DNA from 4 places in the Actinoalloteichus sp. GBA129-24 genome. Region 2 is predicted to be linked to each of the others. Evidence: predicted binding sites of a transcription regulator. Region 2 holds the regulator's gene; each other region holds the start of a gene.
The links. Region 2 encodes LexA, which represses DNA repair genes until DNA is damaged. Its sites were predicted from a motif close to CGAACACGTGTTCG; they were not measured.

Region 1 (4,209 bases), 2.0 Mb from region 2:
CTCACGCGGCAGACCGGGTGATGCCCTCGCATCACCCCAGGGGGCAGGCGGCCGTCCTGTCGATCGGCCGCCGTCGGGCAGGCACGTCGGTCAGCCCAGCCGCTGCCGCAGCGCCGCCAGCTCGTCGCGCATCGTGCTCGGCAGTGCCGGGCCGATGGTGTCGAACCACTCCTCGATGAGCGGCAGCTCGGCCCGCCACTCGTCGGCGTCGATCGCCAGTGCGGCCTCGACGTCCGCCTGATCCACGTCCAGGCCGCTCAGATCCAGGGCATCGGCGGCGGGGACCAGCCCCACGGCGGTCTCGGCCGCCGCCGCGTCGCCGTCGAGTCGCTCCACGATCCACTTGAGCACCCGGGAGTTCTCGCCGAATCCCGGCCACAGGAACCGGCCGTCCTCGCCACGGCGGAACCAGTTCACGTAGAAGATCGACGGCAGCGCGGCGGCGTCGGCCTGCTTGCCGAGGTCGACCCAGTGCTGGAAGTAGTCGCCCGCGTTGTATCCGATGAAGGGCAGCATCGCCATCGGATCACGGCGCACCTGTCCGACGGCGCCGGTCGCCGCAGCGGTCTTCTCGCTGGACAGCGTGGCGCCGAGGAACACGCCGTGCTGCCAGTCCCGTGCCTGGGCGACCAGCGGGACGGTGGTGGCCCGCCTGCCGCCGAAGAGGATCGCCGAGATCGGCACGCCCTGCGGGTCGTCCCACTCGGGCGCCAGCACCGGACACTGGTTCATCGGCGTGCAGTACCGCGAGTTCGGATGCGCGGCGGGCTCGCCTGCCGCGCCGTCGGCGGGCGTCCAGGCCTGCTTCTTCCAGGAGGTCAAGTTCTCCGGAGAACCCTCCATTCCCTCCCACCAGACGTCGCCGTCTGCGGTGCGGGCCACGTTGGTGAAGATGGAGTTGCCCTGTTCCAGGGTGCGCATCGCGTTCGGGTTGGTCTTCCAGTTGGTTCCCGGCGCCACGCCGAAGAAGCCGTTCTCCGGATTGACGGCGTACAGCCTGCCGTCCTTGCCGAACCGCATCCATGCGATGTCGTCGCCGAGCGTCTCCACCCGCCAACCGGGAATCGTCGGCTCCAGCATGGCGAGGTTCGTCTTGCCGCAGGCCGAGGGGAAGGCGGCTGCCACATAGTGGACCCGGTCGGCAGGCGAGGTGAGTTTGAGGATCAGCATGTGCTCGGCCAGCCAGCCCTCCTCCCTGGCCAGCGCGGATGCGATCCGCAGCGAGTAGCACTTCTTGCCGAGTAGCGCGTTGCCGCCGTAGCCGGAGCCGAAGCTCCAGATCGTCTTCTCCTCGGGGAAGTGGGTGATGTACTTGGTCTCGTTGCACGGCCACGGCACGTCGTCGGCGCCCTCGGCCAGCGGCGCTCCCACGGAATGCAGACAGGGCACGAAATCGGCGTCCGAACCCATTCGCTCGATTACTCGTCGACCCACCCTGGTCATGATGTGCATGGAGACGACCACGTATTCCGAGTCGGTGATCTCCACGCCGAACATGGGTTTATCGGCGGCCAGCGGACCCATGCAGAACGGGATGACGTACATCGTCCGACCACGCATCGAGCCGCGGTACAAATCGGTCATCACCGACTTCATCTCAGCGGGGTCCAGCCAGTTGTTCGTCGCGCCCGCGTCGGCCGGGTCTCGCGAGCAGATGAAGGTCCGCTCCTCGACGCGGGCGACGTCGTCCGGGTCCGAGGCGCACCAGAACGAGTTCGGCCGCTTCGGCAGCGGCACGAAGGTTCCGGCGTCGACGAGTCGCCCGGTCAGGCGATCCCACTCCTCCTGCGTGCCGTCACACCAGACCACCTCGTCTGGGCTGGTCAGCTCGGCGACTTCGTGCACCCACGAGAGCAGCCTCTCGTGGGTGGTCGGTGCGTGATCGAGGCCGGGGATCGCCAATGCGGTCATCGTCTCGTCTCCTGACTGGGCGGCGGCCCTAGGGGAGTCGCCTCGGCGGTGCCGCGGGTGGTCGTCGCCATTCACCGGGAATGGCTCGGTCCGCCCGGTGCGATCGACGGGCGTGGGGAAAAAGGGATGTCGTCGAGGCTAGCGCTCTTGACCAACACTGCTCTACGAGAACGTTGTCACATCGCTCACACGACCGATCAGGTTATCGATTCAGCACTCCAGTGGGTCACGCGTGTCGGAAACAATGCAGAAATATGAAAGACCCCGTATCCCGGCAAACGGGATACGGGGTCTTTCGGTTCAGTGGCGGGTCAGCCCCACTGCGCCTGGGCGTCCGCGCCCGCGTCCGCTGCGGGTTGGCTGAAGATTGCGGAGACGTCGTAGGAGCGCCGATCCGCGGCGCCGGTGTCGTCGTCATCGTCGTCGGCCCAGGCGTCGTCTGCCCAGGCGGCGTCGTCGGATGCCGCCGAGGAGAACGAGCCGCCCCTCCCGTCGGGCTCGCCGCCGAGGTCGATGCCGGACCCGCCGTCGGTGTCGAAGCCTTCGTCCGGGACGAAGTTGCCCTCGGCGTCGAGCCTGCCCGACTCGGTGATGATCCACTCGCCGTCGCCGACGTGCTCGGAGACGACCACCCGGCCGTCCGCGCCGAACTCGCCGATCATGTCGGCCTCTCCGTCGCCGTCCACGTCGCTGACCACCAGGATCGTGCCGTCGTCACCGGTGACCACTGCGGTGTCCAGCACTCCGTCGCCGTCGAGGTCCTCGGTGGGCGGACCTGCTTCGACGCCCCCGCTCGGCGTCTCGACGATCATCGGCGCACCGTCTGCGGTCACGTCGACGTCGTCGCCGGTCCTGCTGTAGTCGTCCTGGCCGTCGGTGGGGACGCCCGTCCCCGATCCGCCGATCGCGTCCTCGACGTCGGTGCCCACCCAGTCACCGGCCGCCTCGTCGTAACCGGCGGCCGACGTGACATCGCCGTTCTCGTCGAGCTTGACGAGCAGATCGGCGTCCCCGTCGCCGTCGACATCGGAGAAGACGGCATACCCCTCGTCCGACTCGATGACGACCGAGTCGTTGATGCCGTCGCCGTTCATGTCGTAGTTGGCCTCGGCGGTGTACTCCTCGCCGTCCACGGTGACCTTCAGATCGGTATCGGCCGTCGCGGTCGTGTCGGCCGAGCCGTCCGCGTCCTCGATGTACACAACGTCCCCCTCATCCTGGTTCCGCGAACCGCTCGGCTCTGCGAACTGTGTCGACGTTCTCGGGTTGGACTCGACGGGAGGCCGGTCGGTTCCGCGCCGTCGGCAGATCGTTTTCGTCGCCGCAGGTACGGCGGCTGCGGATGCCGTCGGCGTGCGAGGGTAGACACGGGTGCGACCTCGGTTCCAGCGCCGGGTTGTTCGTGGAGGCGGCGGCCGCCTGGACGAGCCGACGGGCTCAGCCGCCGACGCGCAGGGCGCTCAGCAGCCGGTCCAGGGATCGGCCGACCGCCACGAGGTCGCGCTCGGGGTCGTCCGAGCGCGCGAGCCACAGCGCCGCCTCGTTCATCGCGCCCGAGAGCAGCCGAGTGAGCGGTTCGACGGGCTGCGCCTCGATGACTCCCTGCTCGACGAGGCCGGTCAGGGCCTCGGCGAGATGGGCCCCGGAGGCCGCCTCGTCCAGCGCCCGCCAGTCGTGCCAGCCGAGGACGGCGGGCCCGTCGACGAGCAGGATGCGTCCTCTGGCGGGCGCGGCGCCTGCGGTCAGAAAGGCTTGACAGCCTGCGAGAAGCTGCTCCCACGGGGTGTCTGCGGCATCGGCGGCGGCGGCCACCTCGGCGGCGACCTCGTGCGCGACGTCGTCGACCACCGCGTGGAAGAGACCTGTCTTGCTGCCGAAGTGGTGGTAGAGCGCGCCCTTGGTGAGGCAGGCGGTCGTGGCGATCTCGGCGAGCCCGACGGCGTGATAACCCCGCTCGGCGAACAGGTCCCGGCTGATCGAGATCAGTGTTCTCCGGGTCTCCGCCCGCTGTCGGGCCTTGCTGCCTCCGGGGCTCATCGCCGCCGCCCTTCCTTGGAACACCTTGACATACCGAGGGTACGTGACTAGTTTTCGCTGGCATACCTACCGAAGGTATGTATCTGAGAGGACGTGTCTCGTGGCCCTGACCAGCTTCTATCCCGTCGTCTGCACGCACGACATTCCGACGTCGCACGCCTTCTACACCCGATGGCTCGGCTTCGAGACCACCTTCGAGTCGGACTGGTACGTGAGCCTGCGCCGGATCGAATCGCCGCACCAGGAGTTGGCGATGCTCGA
Region 2 (4,209 bases):
TCGTGGAGCCTGCCGCGTACTGACCGAGTCGGGGCGAGGGCGGCGCAGTGGGTTGCGCCGCTGCTCGCCGTAGGCATGGTGACCTCGGCGCCCTCGGCCTGGGCAGCCGTCTCGGTTCCCGCGCCGGAGCCGGTGTGCGTGATGACCGACCCGGCGATCACCATGCTGTCGGGCCTGGTGTCCGACGGCGACCGCTGGTACATGGTGAACGATCACGATCCGCTCGTGCAGGTCTTCGTGGTCAATCGGGACTGCGTCGTCGAGCGCGTGATACCGACCGGGGTCGATCATTACGACGTGGGTGATCTCGCGATGGCCCCCGACGGGACCCTGTGGGTCGCGGAGACCGGTGACAACCGGCATCGGCGGGAGACGGTCGCCCTCGTGTCGATCCGGCCCGACGGGGTCGCGGCGCTGCACCGGCTTACCTACCCCGACGGGCCGCGCGACGCCGAGGCGCTGCTGATCGGTCGAGACGGCGTCCCCTACATCGTCACGAAGGAATTGATCGGGCCCGCCGAGATCTATCGTCCTGCCGAGCCGCTGGCCGTTCCCGGCCCGGTGCCGTTGGAACGGGTCGGGTCGGTTCGGCTGAGCGGCTCCGACACACCGGGTGGCCCGGTGCCGGGTTTCGTCGGTTCCTTCCTGGTCACCGGCGGTTCGGTTCATCCAGACGGGACCGTGGTGGCCCTGCGCACCTATACCGATGCCTATCTCTTTCCCGCACCCGACGGAGACGTCCTGAGTGCCTTGGCGGGCGAGCCGCTGCGTATCCCGCTGCCGGACGAGCCACAGGGCGAGGCAGTGGCGTGGGAACCCGACGGGACCCTGCTCAGTGGCTCTGAGGGCGCCGACCAGCCGATCCGTGCGGTCCCCGATGCCACGGGGCTGCTCGCGGCGGAGCTGGAACGTCGGGATCGGGAGGCCGGTCTCTCGTCCGAATCGGCCGCCGAACCCGCCGAACCCGGACGGGACGCGCCGCCGTCCGCCGCCCCGGCGGACACACAGTCGTCAGAGGGCCCGCCCGGCCTGCGGCAGGTCGGCATCAGCGTGGCCGCAGTGACGCTGGCGGCGGGAGTGCTGCTGTGGTGGCGCCGTGGAGGAGGCGGCGCAAGGTGCTGATCAGGGCGGCCGTCGATTCGGCGAATCGGAGAGGCGGGTCGCTTGAGCGGGGCGGTCGGCCGGCGTCGCGGGGTCTGCCCGGGTGCGTGTGCGGGTGCTTGTCCGAGCAGGCTCGGGCCGGATGTCGCGCAAACCGACCTGCTGGCTGGCCGCGGAAGAGCCCGCCTCGCTGAGCATGTGACGCCGACGGTTGTCCGCCGGGCGTGCGGTGCGCCCGGCAGCACGGGCCGCTTCGCCTCGTGGCGGTGAACCGGTGGGAGCACTCTGCTGACTCCCGCAGCGCAGCAACGGGCACCCGAGCACGCGTCGGCGTCGGCGCGCCGCGAACACCGGCTCGGTGTCCTGGCGTGGCCGCCGAAGACCCTCAGGCGGGGTGCTCCTGCTCCCCGCCACCGTGTCGAACTCGCGACGTGTCGAACTCGCGACGTGCCCGGAGAGCGTCCGTCGGGTACCCCCGGCCGAAGCGGCTGCCCCCGTGCCGATCAGAGCCTGCGGAGCACGGCGACGACCTTGCCGAGGATCGTCGACTCGTCGCCCAGAATCGGCTCGTAGGCCGGGTTGTGCGGCATGAGCCACACGTGGTCGTCGCGTCGTTTGAGCGTCTTCACCGTGGCCTCGCCGTCGATCATCGCGGCGACCACGTCGCCGTTCTCGGCCGTGGGCTGTTGGCGGACGACGACCCAGTCGCCGTCGGTGATCGCCGCGTCGATCATCGAGTCACCCGCGACCTTCAGCAGGAAGAGCGAGCCTTCGCCGACGATCTCGCGCGGCAGCGGGAAGACGTCCTCCACGGCCTGTTCGGCGAGGATCGGCCCGCCTGCGGCGATCCGACCCAGCATGGGCACGTACACGGGCGCGCCGTCCTGGTCGGGGTCCGCAGTGGCTGGTGCCTGCGGGACGCGGTCGATGGGGAGCACGCCGACGGCCCGAGGACGGTTCGGGTCGCGGCGCAGGTAGCCCTTGCGCTCCAGTGTCCTGAGCTGGTGAGCGACCGACGACGTCGACGTCAGGCCGACCGCCTCGCCGATCTCACGCACGCTCGGCGGATAGCCGTTGCGGTCGAGCCACTCCCGGATCACCTCCAGCACCCGATGCTGCCGGGGCGTCAGTGCCTCGACCGAGGCGGCCTCGGACTGCTCGGGTAGTGCACGCACCGCCGCGCCATCGCGCGCGCCGCCGGTGTCCTGCGCCGTCGTCTTGCGTGCCATCTCGTGCCTCCCGGCCTGTCGTGCAGGCCTTGCTCCCGCCACCCTCTCGGGTGCCCCATCAGTCATTCTCACGCTTTGTGCTCGTGAAGAGACCACAACGGTAACTCGTGACCTACGCAAGATCAAACACCTGTTCGAAGGAATTCGCCCCTTGGGCTGGCCTTCCCGCGAATGCAGTGGTAGAAAATCGCACAGGGGTTCGATCGAACAGCTGTTCGATTCATGAAAGACCTTCGCGGGAGGACTCGTGACCATTACCTCCGACGAGCGCACGCGACGCGATCACGGCGATCAGTGTGCGCCCGCGCCGCCTCGGGCGCCCGTCCGTCGCGTCGGGCGTGCGGGTGCGGCGCGGGCGTCTGCTCGCCATGGGCGTCTGCTGCGCCTCGGGTCGTCCTGTTCGGCGGGCGGTTCCGGCATGCATCGTGCTCGGTCGGCTCCCGCGGCCCGCCTCGGCGCGTCCACTCGGCCGGTCCGGCCGATCGGTCTGCTCGGCCTGGCGGGGCTGGTCCTGGTGCTCGTCGCGCTGCTGCTCGGCATGGCCTGGGGGGCCGCGCGTCCCTCCTCCGCGGGCCCGGTTCCGGAAGCGACGACGATCACCACGGTGGGCGCGGGCGAGACGGTCTGGTCGATAGCGAGGCGGGCGGTTCCTGGCAGCGCTCCAGCCGAGGTCGTCGACCGGATTCGGCTGCTCAACGGCCCCGAGGTCGCCGAGTTACGCGTCGGCCGGGTGCTGCGGGTGCCCGCGGCGGGCGACCACGCGCGGGGGTGATTCGGCTGCGGCGCGTCAGGTCGTCACAACCGGCGTGTCGGACCGCCTGTCGACTTGCAATCCGATCGATCGGAGCCTAGGTTCTACCCCAACATCTTGTGGTCGCAACGGGCTTACGTGTCCACAGATTGGGGTTCTGCCACAGCTCGTGCTGATGCGGTGGCAGAGCGACACTGGCTGTTCGGTGATCGGTTATGTGAGGTGATGGATCGTGCGGTGCCCGTTCTGTAGGCACCCCGACTCGCGAGTGGTCGACTCCCGTGAGGTGGAGGACGGCCAGGCGATTCGGCGCAGGCGATCCTGCTCGGACTGCGGTCGGCGGTTCACCACCGTGGAGGAGTCGGTTCTCGCCGTGGTGAAGCGTTCCGGGGTCACCGAGCCGTTCAGCCGCGACAAGGTCGTCCGAGGCGTTCGTCGTGCCTGCCAGGGCAGGCCGGTCGATGAGGACGCGCTACAGCAGTTGGCACATCGGGTCGAGGAGGCCATCCGGGCGACCGGATGCGCCGAGATCCCCAGCAACGAGGTCGGGCTGGCGATCCTCAGCCCACTGCGCAGCCTCGACGAGGTCGCTTATCTGCGCTTCGCGAGCGTGTACAGATCCTTCTCCTCGGTGGAGGACTTCGAGAAGGAGATCGCCGATCTGCGGACGGCGGACCCTGCGGACGAGCGGCCTTCGGGAGAGGCCTTCGTCTGATCGACGCGCCGACGGGCGGTGGTCGCGGCCCTTCTCGGCGGACAGGTGGGAATCACAGTGCGGTACCGCCACGGCTCGATCCGGGGCGGCCGATGCGCGACGACACAGTGCGGTACCTAGCCGGGTCGTGGTCGGACGGACGAGGGGATCGTCCGGTCGGGCCCTGGAGAATGAGAGTGAGCGGCATGACAGAGACCGTCGGGAGTGCACCGGCACGGTCCAAGCGGGCCAAGTCGGCGGCGAACGCGGCGAACACGGCGTCCTCCTCGGGGGAGCCCGCCGACGGCGCGGGGGCGCGTCTTCGGGTGCGCCGAGTGCACACCACCGAGGGAGTCCATCCCTACGACGAGGTGACGTGGCAGCACCGCGACGTGGTGATGACGAACTGGCGTGACGGTTCGATCAACTTCGAG
Region 3 (4,209 bases), 3.2 Mb from region 2:
ATGCCTCAGTGCGGCGGTCTGCTGCCCAGCATGCCCAGGGCCTCCCCCGCCGAGCAGTTCAGTTCGCCGGGTTGGAGTTGAACGCGGGCCGGCGTCCAGACGGCCGAGTCACCGGGCGCGACCCGCCCCAGCACACAGTCGTCGCCTGCCCGAAACGCCAGCCCGACGGCGCCGTCCGAGGCGGCGAGGTCGCGGGTGGACTCCTCCCCGGTGGACAGCCCGTCGACCACGGCACGGACCTGTTCCTCCGACACGGCCTCCCTCTCGGCCGCCTCGGCCAGGGCGTCGCTCAGGAGATCGGCGAACTCCTCGGGCAGCTCCGGCGTCGGCGGCAGCGGCGGATAGCTGATCGGCTCCGCGTCGGCAGGACAGTCGACCGGAAGCGCCCGGCCGTCCTCATCGTCGTCGCCTGCGAACACCAGTTCGTAGCAGCGGACGACGGTGGCGACCTGGGTCGTCTGTCCCGGCACGATCTGCGGTCGAGGCGCAGCCTCACCACGTCCCTCGGTCCGGATCACCAGCCGCACCGAGGAGGTCTCGCCGTCGCGGGCCTCGTCGAGGGAAAGCAGATCGACGGACTCCGCCGCCCGCCGCCCGTACTCCGCCGCCCGCGTCGCCGAGGAGTGCCGCAGCTCCACGCCCAGCTCTTGGGCGACGGCGAGGGCGGCGTTCTCGGCCGCCGCGTTCGCCCGCGACTCGACAGAGCAGCCTGCGGCCAGCACCGAGGCGCCGAGCACCAGGGCCGCTGCCGTCGTTCGTCGAATCGCTGCGTGCATGGCCTCAGCATCACCGATCCGAGGCAGTGGACACCCGAGACGGACGGAGATGTGACACGGTCGGCATCGGTGGAATCGGTGCCGGACGGCAGCACCGTTCGTCGCGGCAGCCCGAGGGCAGGGCTGTCGACGGGCCGCGCCGAGCCCGGCTCGGGCGGGATCGCCCGCCGTTGACGCGGCGGTCGGGTCGGGCCGTCACCTCCGCCGTCGCTGCCCGTCGCAGGCAGGCACCCGGCCCGGAGCGGCGGGCTGGAACCGCCGCTCCGGACCAGGGCTTCACCGGGTGGCCACGTTCAACAGCACCCAGAGCTGGGCGAGCGCGTCGGCGTCGCCGTCCAGGGTGACCGCCCAGTCCGGCAGCCTGCCCCAGAGCCAGAGGTAGACGGCGAAGGGATCACCGGAGACCGTCGCGTCGACGTCGGGCACCGCGTCCGCCTGCACCGCCCGCACCGTGGTCCCGGCGGCCCCAGCCTGGGTCAGCCAGACCCGCCCCCCGGTCCGCACGGCCACCGTCGCCGGGCGAGAGGCCGTGATGGCCAACTCGCCGAGCCGGTGATCGAACCACAGGGTGAGGACCTCGTCGACGCCGTCCACCGCGATGTCGGTGTCGACGTGATCGCACCGCAGGCCCGCGGCGGCCTGCACGTCGACCCGGTGCACGATCGTCTCGTGGGTCAGCCGTCGCGCCCAGAAGCCGAAGCTGGCGTCGGCGGGCCACCAGGTCGGGCAGCGCTCCTCCGGCCGATGGGCGGACAGCTCGCCCGCCACCTCGGCCAGCCCGGCCCGCAGGTACTCGGCCAGCCGCCGATCGTCACCCTGCCGGGGAATGTGCACCTCGCGAGGCGGGACGGGCGTCCCGTCCGGCGAGCGGGTCCAGTCGGCTGTGGAGCGGTAGACGTCGCCGAGGCGCCGCACCGTCTCGGCGAGAGTCAGCCCCGGGGAGCCGGGGACCGGGCTGTTCCCCGGCGCGCTGCCCACGCAGGACGCGAGCCGCTCGCCGTCGATGGACAGGACGTCGAGGAAACGCTCGTAGTCGATCGCCGTCACCCGCTTCATCGCCTGCCTCCCCACACTGCCGATTCGGCCAGCGCCAGGAACTGGTGGACCTGACGTTCGAGATCATCGGCGTCGCGGACCGACACGACCCGCAGGACACCGGCCTGCACGGCGGCCCGCCGGGCCGAGCAGGACTCGAAGAAGCCCGCCCATTCGGCGAACTCCGGCGCGGCCTGGGAGAGCAGCCACCACACGCTGCGCGGCCTGCTGAGGCCGGGCGCCGGGCGGGTCCTGGTGGCCAGCACCGCCGCGCCTGCCCGCAGGGCGCTCAGATAGGAGTGCAGGAAGCGGTCGTGGTGGCTCACCGCGCGGCAGGACTCGCCCAGCGCGAAGCGGGCCTGGTCGAGAAGAGCGAGCGCCGAGGAGGAGGGCGCGGGAGCAGGCCGCATCGCCGGGACTGTCCGAAGGGGAAGGACCTGATGGGCGGGCCCGGGGTGAATCACGGCGGAGTCGTACTGAACGGACACGGCGGCCTCCGAAGGGAGCTTGCTCGCGAGGACGAGTCGGACTGCATTCGAACTGATGTTCGAACATCCCCACACTAACCCGAGATGCCGACAACGCGCCAGGCGTGATCTGATGAACGGGTGAGCTCGATCGAGCACCCCGGTGTACGCAAGGTCGCGGCGGCACTGGCCGAGGCAGGCCTGCCCGATGCGGCGGAGGGCATTCGCGTCCTGGACGCCGACGTCCGCACGGCCGCCCAGGCCGCCGAGGCGGTGGGCGTCGACGTCGGCGCCATCGCCAACAGCCTGATCTTCGACGCCGACTCGGCACCGCTGCTGGCCCTGACCTCCGGCGCGCACCGCGCCGACACCGCGCTGCTCGCCTCGGCGATCGGCGTCGAGAAGGTCGGCCGAGCGACGCCCGAGTTCGTGCGCACCCATACCGGCCAGGCCATCGGCGGCGTCTCCCCGGTGGGGCATCCCGCGCCGATCACCACGCTGATCGACGCGAGCCTGGCCGATCACCCGGTGATCTGGGCAGCAGGCGGACATCCCAAAGCACTGTTCCCCATCACCTTTGCCGAGCTGGTCGCACTGACCGGCGGCCGGGTGCTGGCCGTCGCCGAAGCGGGGGGCACCAGCAGGTGAGCGCCGCCGCCGCAGCGGGCTGGGAACGCTTCGTCGAGCTGTCCGCCGAGGAGATGCGGCTCAGGCTCACCGAGGCACTCCAGGTCTACGTCACCGCGATGCGTTATCCCCCCAGCGCCATGCACCATCGGGGCCCGACCTGGCTCTCCCACGCCGTCCGCGAGGGCTGGCGCGGCGTCGCGGCCCTCGATCACCGGGGCGCGATGGTCGGGGTGGCCTACGGCTATCGCGGCGCCCCCGGCCAGTGGTGGTACGAACAGGTGAACCACGGGCTGCTCGACACCGGCCACGCCGCGGGCGCCCAGCACTGGCTGCCCGACTACTTCGAGCTGACCGAACTGCACGTGCTGCCCACGGCGCAGGGACACGGCGTCGGCGAGACGCTGCTGCGGATGCTGCTGGACCAGGCCGAGGGGGCCAACGTGCTGCTCTCCACGCCGGAGGGCCCCAGCCGGGCCTGGCGGCTGTACCGCCGTGTCGGCTTCGAGGACGTCCTGCGCAACTACCGCTTCGCGGGCGACCCCCGCCCCTTCGCGGTACTGGGCCGCACCCTGCCGCTGGACTGACGGGCTCCGCAGCCCGGTCGCTCGGTGATCGACTCGATCGCCGATTCTCGGCCTCCGCAGCTCACGCCGCCACCGTGGGACGGCGCTGCGCGTGCCGGGCAGGCAGGGACGGCAACGAGCCGATCAGGACCAGACCGAGAACGGTCTCGCTGGTGTGGGACGACTCCGCGAGTTCGAGATTCCGCGCCGTCAGCACAGCTTGCGGAACAACCCCGCGTGCGCGGGGAGGACCCCCCGACCACGACGTCACCCCCAACCGCGTACGGAACAGCCCCGCGTGCGCGGGGAGGACTGTCCTTCTCCGGAGGAAAGGACTCCGGGGTGCTGGGAACAGCCCCGCGTGCGCGGGGAGGACCAGTCGCATCTCCTCAACGAGCAGTCCGGCCTGGGAACAGCCCCGCGTACGCGGGGAGGACACTTGCTGACCTGGGATCTTACCGGACGGTAACCGGATTCTCATTCACTCCGGATAGGAGAGGAAACCGATCGGCAGGCACGAGGACCAGCCTAGCCACTCACTCGCAATCGCCGAGCGCCCCGGACCCGGACCCGGACCGTCGCGCCCGGGCGCTGCCGGCGGGCAGCCGATTCAGTCCGGTGGGATCGACGGATCGAACGGCTCCGCAGGGGATCTCGCGATCTTTTCCCGTCCGAAGCGAGCCAGGCCGAGGAGCGACGCGGGGACCGGGCCGAACCGACGGTGGCGGCCGTCGCACC
Region 4 (4,209 bases), 3.3 Mb from region 2:
GTGCGGACGCTCCGCGCCCAACGTGGTGTCGTCGCCGTGGCCGGGGTACACCCGGGTGTCGTCCGGCAGAACGGCGAAGACCCGCTGCTCCAAGTCGTCCATCAACGAGGCGAAGTCCGCAGGCGAGCCCGTCTTCCCCGGCCCGCCCGGAAACAGCGAGTCGCCGGTGAACAGGTGCGGCGAGCCCTGCGGGTCCCGGTACAGCAGGGCGATCGAGCCGGGGGTGTGGCCGCGCAGATGGATCACCTCGAGTTCGGACTGCCCGACCTCCAGCGTGTGACCGTGTTCCAGCAGGAAGTCCAGGGGCACCGGCAGCGCCTCGGCGTCGGCCGGGTGCGCCGCGAGGTTCGTCCCGTAGGCCCCGGCCACCGCTCCGAGGGCCTGCCAGTGGTCGGGATGGCTGTGCGTCGTGACGATGGTGCGCAGGCGAGGCCTGCTGTCATCGTGGCCGAGGAGGTCCGACAACCGCTCCGGGTCCGCAGCCGCGTCGATCAGCACGGCGTCGCCGCTGCGCGGACAGTGCAGGACATAGGCGTTGTTGTCCATCGGACCGACCGACACCTTCGTGATGCTCAGTTCTGCCAGCTCACGGCGCGCGGCCGGGCCGCCGGGCTCGACATGACCGGTGTACTGCTGCGACACGTCCACCCCACGAGCCTAGAACCACGGTGTTCGCCGGACGGAACGGGCTGCCTGAGGCAGCTGGCCGAACGTGTCACCGGCCGACGAGGACCGACTCACCGCAGACCCTCGCGTGACACCGGCTCGACGGGGGGGTGGGCCTGGCCGCGCCGGTTCACGGGTCCTGCCTGGTCAGTCCCATTCCGGCAGTACCGGCAGCGTGCCGAGCAGGTCGGCGCCGTCCTGGCGGCCGATGAGCCACCCGAGCACGGCCTTCGCCTTCCCACGCACGGCGGGCGGGCCGTCGTCGGTGGCCGAGCCGATGAAGAAGGTGCGCTCGGTGCCGTCCGACAACTCGACCAGCAGGCCGAAGCGGGGCGCGTCGTCCCTGGCCCGATACCGGGTGATGACGTCGACGAGCATCAGCTCGATCTGGTCGTCGGGAATGTCCTCGATGCTCGGGCCCACGTCGAGGTCGACCAGGTGGATCCAGACCTCGCGCTGCCGAATCCAGGGGATCTCGTCGGCCTGGAACGTCCTGCCGCGTCCGACGACCTGGGCGGCCCAGGCACTGTCGTCCAGGCCCGCCGCCGCCGCGTCGAAGCGTTCCGTCGCCGCGCGGACGTCCTCGACGAGGAGCCGCGCGGGTCGGTCGACGCCCTCCTCGATGTCGGCGTTGCGATCGGCCGCGCTCTGATACATCGGATGCTCGACGTCGGTGCGAGCCCAGGTGAGCAGGTTGACCAGGCCGTCTGCGTTCCGTGCCAGATGGGTGAGCACGTGTGCCCTGGACCAGTTCGGCAACAGACTGGGCCCGGACACCACCGTGTCATCCAGTCTCTCCACCACCTCCAACAACGCCCGGTTGGCGACCTCCAGGGCGCGCAGGCCTTGCGCGGCGCTTGCTGCCGCGCCGCCGACGCTCGTCCTGGGTGCCACGAGGCTCTCCTCGAGAGGCTGTGGATGTGAAAGGTGGATCTCTGCCATGACTGCTTCTCTCCCCGACTTCAGGGGACGTGCCTTGCACCTCCAGCGTATGCCTGATTCGACTGACGTAGGAAGCACCCGATCGGGGACTTGCCCACTACTTCGAGTCGTCTCAATTACAGAGGGTCGCAATCTATGTCGCTGATGTGAGGCTAGGCACTCCAACGGCGGGTTGCCCCTCTGCGCGCAGTCACGAAGACCGGTTCCTGTCAGTGCTCAGACCTAGCATGGAGGCTGACCTGCGCCCGCTCGGGTGTACGACTCGCCGAGCGCGATGCCCCAGGTCTGCGGCGGGTGCGCAACCCTGTCGCACAGAAAATCTCGACCGACTCGGGCCGGTGACATCTCGCTCGGGCACGTGATCAGTTGAAGGGACCACAGTGTCAGACCGCCTCGTCGTTCGCGGCGCTCGCGAACACAACCTCCGCGGTGTCGACCTGGACCTGCCCAGGGACAGCCTCGTCGTGTTCACCGGACTGTCCGGCTCCGGGAAGTCGAGTCTCGCCTTCGACACCATCTTCGCGGAGGGTCAGCGTCGTTACGTGGAGTCGCTGTCCGCCTACGCGCGGCAGTTCCTCGGGCAGATGGACAAGCCCGACGTCGACTTCATCGAGGGCCTCTCGCCCGCGGTGTCGATCGACCAGAAGTCGACCAACCGCAACCCCCGTTCCACGGTCGGCACCATCACCGAGGTCTACGACTATCTCCGGCTGCTCTACGCACGTGCAGGCAAGCCGCACTGCCCGACGTGCGGCCACGCGATCAGCAGGCAGACCCCGCAGCAGATCGTCGACCAGGTCCTCGACCTGCCGGAGGGCACCCGGTTCCAGGTGCTCGCCCCCGTCGTGCGTGGGCGCAAGGGTGAGTACGTCGACCTCTTCGCCGAGCTGCCCACCCAGGGCTACTCGCGAGTGCGGGTCGACGGCGCGGTGCACCCGCTCACCGACCCGCCCAAGCTGAAGAAGCAGGAGAAGCACGACATCGAGGTCGTGATCGACCGGCTCGCCGTGAAGGCCTCGGCGAAGCAGCGGCTGACGGACTCGGTCGAGACGGCACTGCGGCTGGCCGACGGGCTCGTCGTGCTCGACTTCGTCGACCTCCCCGAGCACGACGCCGGTCGGGAGCGCCGGTTCTCCGAACGGATGGCCTGCCCCAACGGCCACTCGCTGGCCGTGGACGATCTCGAACCCCGTTCCTTCTCGTTCAACTCGCCCTACGGCGCCTGCCCCGAGTGCACCGGACTCGGGGTGCGCAAGGAGGTCGACCCCGAGCTGGTGGTGCCGGACGACGAGCTGTCGCTCGCCGAGGGCGCCATCGCGCCATGGGCCTCCGGCCAGACCGCGGACTACTTCACCCGGCTGCTGGAGTCGCTGTCGGAGAAGGTCGGCTTCCGCATGGACCTGCCGTGGCGCGGCCTGCCCGCCCGCGTGCAGAAGGCCGTGCTGCACGGCATCGACGAGCAGGTACACGTCCGCTACAGCAACCGCTACGGACGGGAGCGGTCGTACTACGCCGCGTTCGAGGGCGTCATCCCCTTCCTGGAGCGCAGGCAGGAGCAGACCGAGTCCGAGTTCATGCGGGACAAGTACGAGGGCTACATGCGGGAGGTGCCCTGCCCGGCCTGCCGGGGCACGCGGCTCAAGCCGGAGATCCTGGCCGTGACGCTGGCGCACCGTGACCAGGGCGACAAGTCGATCGCCGAGGTCTGCGCGATGAGCGTCGTGGAGTGCGCCCGCTTCCTCGAAGGACTCGCCCTGGGCGAACGCGAGGAGATGATCGCGGGCCGCGTTCTCAAGGAGGTCGCCGCCCGACTGGGCTTCCTGCTCGACGTGGGCCTGGACTACCTGTCCCTGGACCGGGCGGCGGGCACGCTCTCCGGCGGCGAGGCCCAGCGGATCAGGCTGGCCACCCAGATCGGCTCCGGGCTGGTCGGCGTGCTGTACGTGCTGGACGAACCGTCCATCGGCCTGCATCAGCGGGACAACCACCGGTTGATCGAGACGCTGAGCAGGCTTCGCGACCTGGGCAACACGCTGATCGTCGTGGAGCACGACGAGGACACCATTCGCGCCGCGGACTGGGTGGTCGACATCGGCCCCGGCGCGGGGGAGCACGGCGGGAAGGTCGTGCACAGCGGCTCTTACCAGGAGCTGCTGGCCAACGAGGAGTCACTGACTGGCGCGTACCTGGCCGGTCGTCGGGCCATCCCGGTGCCGGACAAGCGGCGGGCGATCGATCGCAGGCGACGGCTCACCGTCGTCGGCGCGCGCGAGCACAACCTGCGCGGCATCGACGTGTCCTTCCCGCTCGGGTGTCTGGTCTCCGTCACGGGCGTGTCGGGCTCGGGCAAGTCGACGCTGGTCAACGACATCCTGGCGCGGGTGCTGGCCAACAAGCTCAACGGGGCGCGCCAGGTGCCGGGCAGGCACACGCGGGTGACCGGACTCGACAACGTCGACAAGCTGGTGCAGGTCGACCAGTCGCCCATCGGACGCACGCCGCGCTCGAACGCCGCGACCTACACCGGGGTCTTCGATCACGTCAGGAAGCTGTTCGCCGCGACGACCGAGGCGAAGGTGCGCGGCTACCAGCCGGGCCGGT

Region 1: the regulator LexA is predicted to act here: its motif matches at 2,106-2,119, upstream of UA75_RS30565 (phosphoenolpyruvate carboxykinase (GTP)).
Region 3: the regulator LexA is predicted to act here: its motif matches at 2,348-2,361, upstream of UA75_RS25350 (YbaK/EbsC family protein).
Region 4: the regulator LexA is predicted to act here: its motif matches at 1,802-1,815, upstream of uvrA (excinuclease ABC subunit UvrA).

The regions. Positions count from the first base shown of each region.
Region 1 is NZ_CP016077.1:7,101,529-7,105,737, reverse strand. It holds gene UA75_RS30565 (phosphoenolpyruvate carboxykinase (GTP)) at 91-1,911, opposite strand; gene UA75_RS30560 (DUF6802 family protein) at 2,223-3,113, opposite strand; gene UA75_RS30555 (TetR/AcrR family transcriptional regulator) at 3,349-3,948, opposite strand; gene UA75_RS30550 (VOC family protein) at 4,049-4,209, shown strand, end outside.
Region 2 is NZ_CP016077.1:1,911,976-1,916,184, forward strand. It holds gene hflX (GTPase HflX) at 1-23, shown strand, start outside; gene UA75_RS08680 (hypothetical protein) at 142-1,122, shown strand; gene lexA (transcriptional repressor LexA) at 1,605-2,330, opposite strand; gene UA75_RS08690 (LysM peptidoglycan-binding domain-containing protein) at 2,749-3,102, shown strand; gene nrdR (transcriptional regulator NrdR) at 3,314-3,796, shown strand; gene UA75_RS08700 (vitamin B12-dependent ribonucleotide reductase) at 3,982-4,209, shown strand, end outside.
Region 3 is NZ_CP016077.1:5,908,652-5,912,860, forward strand. It holds gene UA75_RS25330 (hypothetical protein) at 6-776, opposite strand; gene UA75_RS25340 (maleylpyruvate isomerase N-terminal domain-containing protein) at 1,053-1,832, opposite strand; gene UA75_RS25345 (SAV_6107 family HEPN domain-containing protein) at 1,829-2,221, opposite strand; gene UA75_RS25350 (YbaK/EbsC family protein) at 2,420-2,926, shown strand; gene UA75_RS25355 (GNAT family N-acetyltransferase) at 2,980-3,492, shown strand.
Region 4 is NZ_CP016077.1:5,214,600-5,218,808, reverse strand. It holds gene UA75_RS22240 (MBL fold metallo-hydrolase) at 1-648, opposite strand, end outside; gene UA75_RS22235 (maleylpyruvate isomerase family mycothiol-dependent enzyme) at 814-1,560, opposite strand; gene uvrA (excinuclease ABC subunit UvrA) at 1,989-4,209, shown strand, end outside.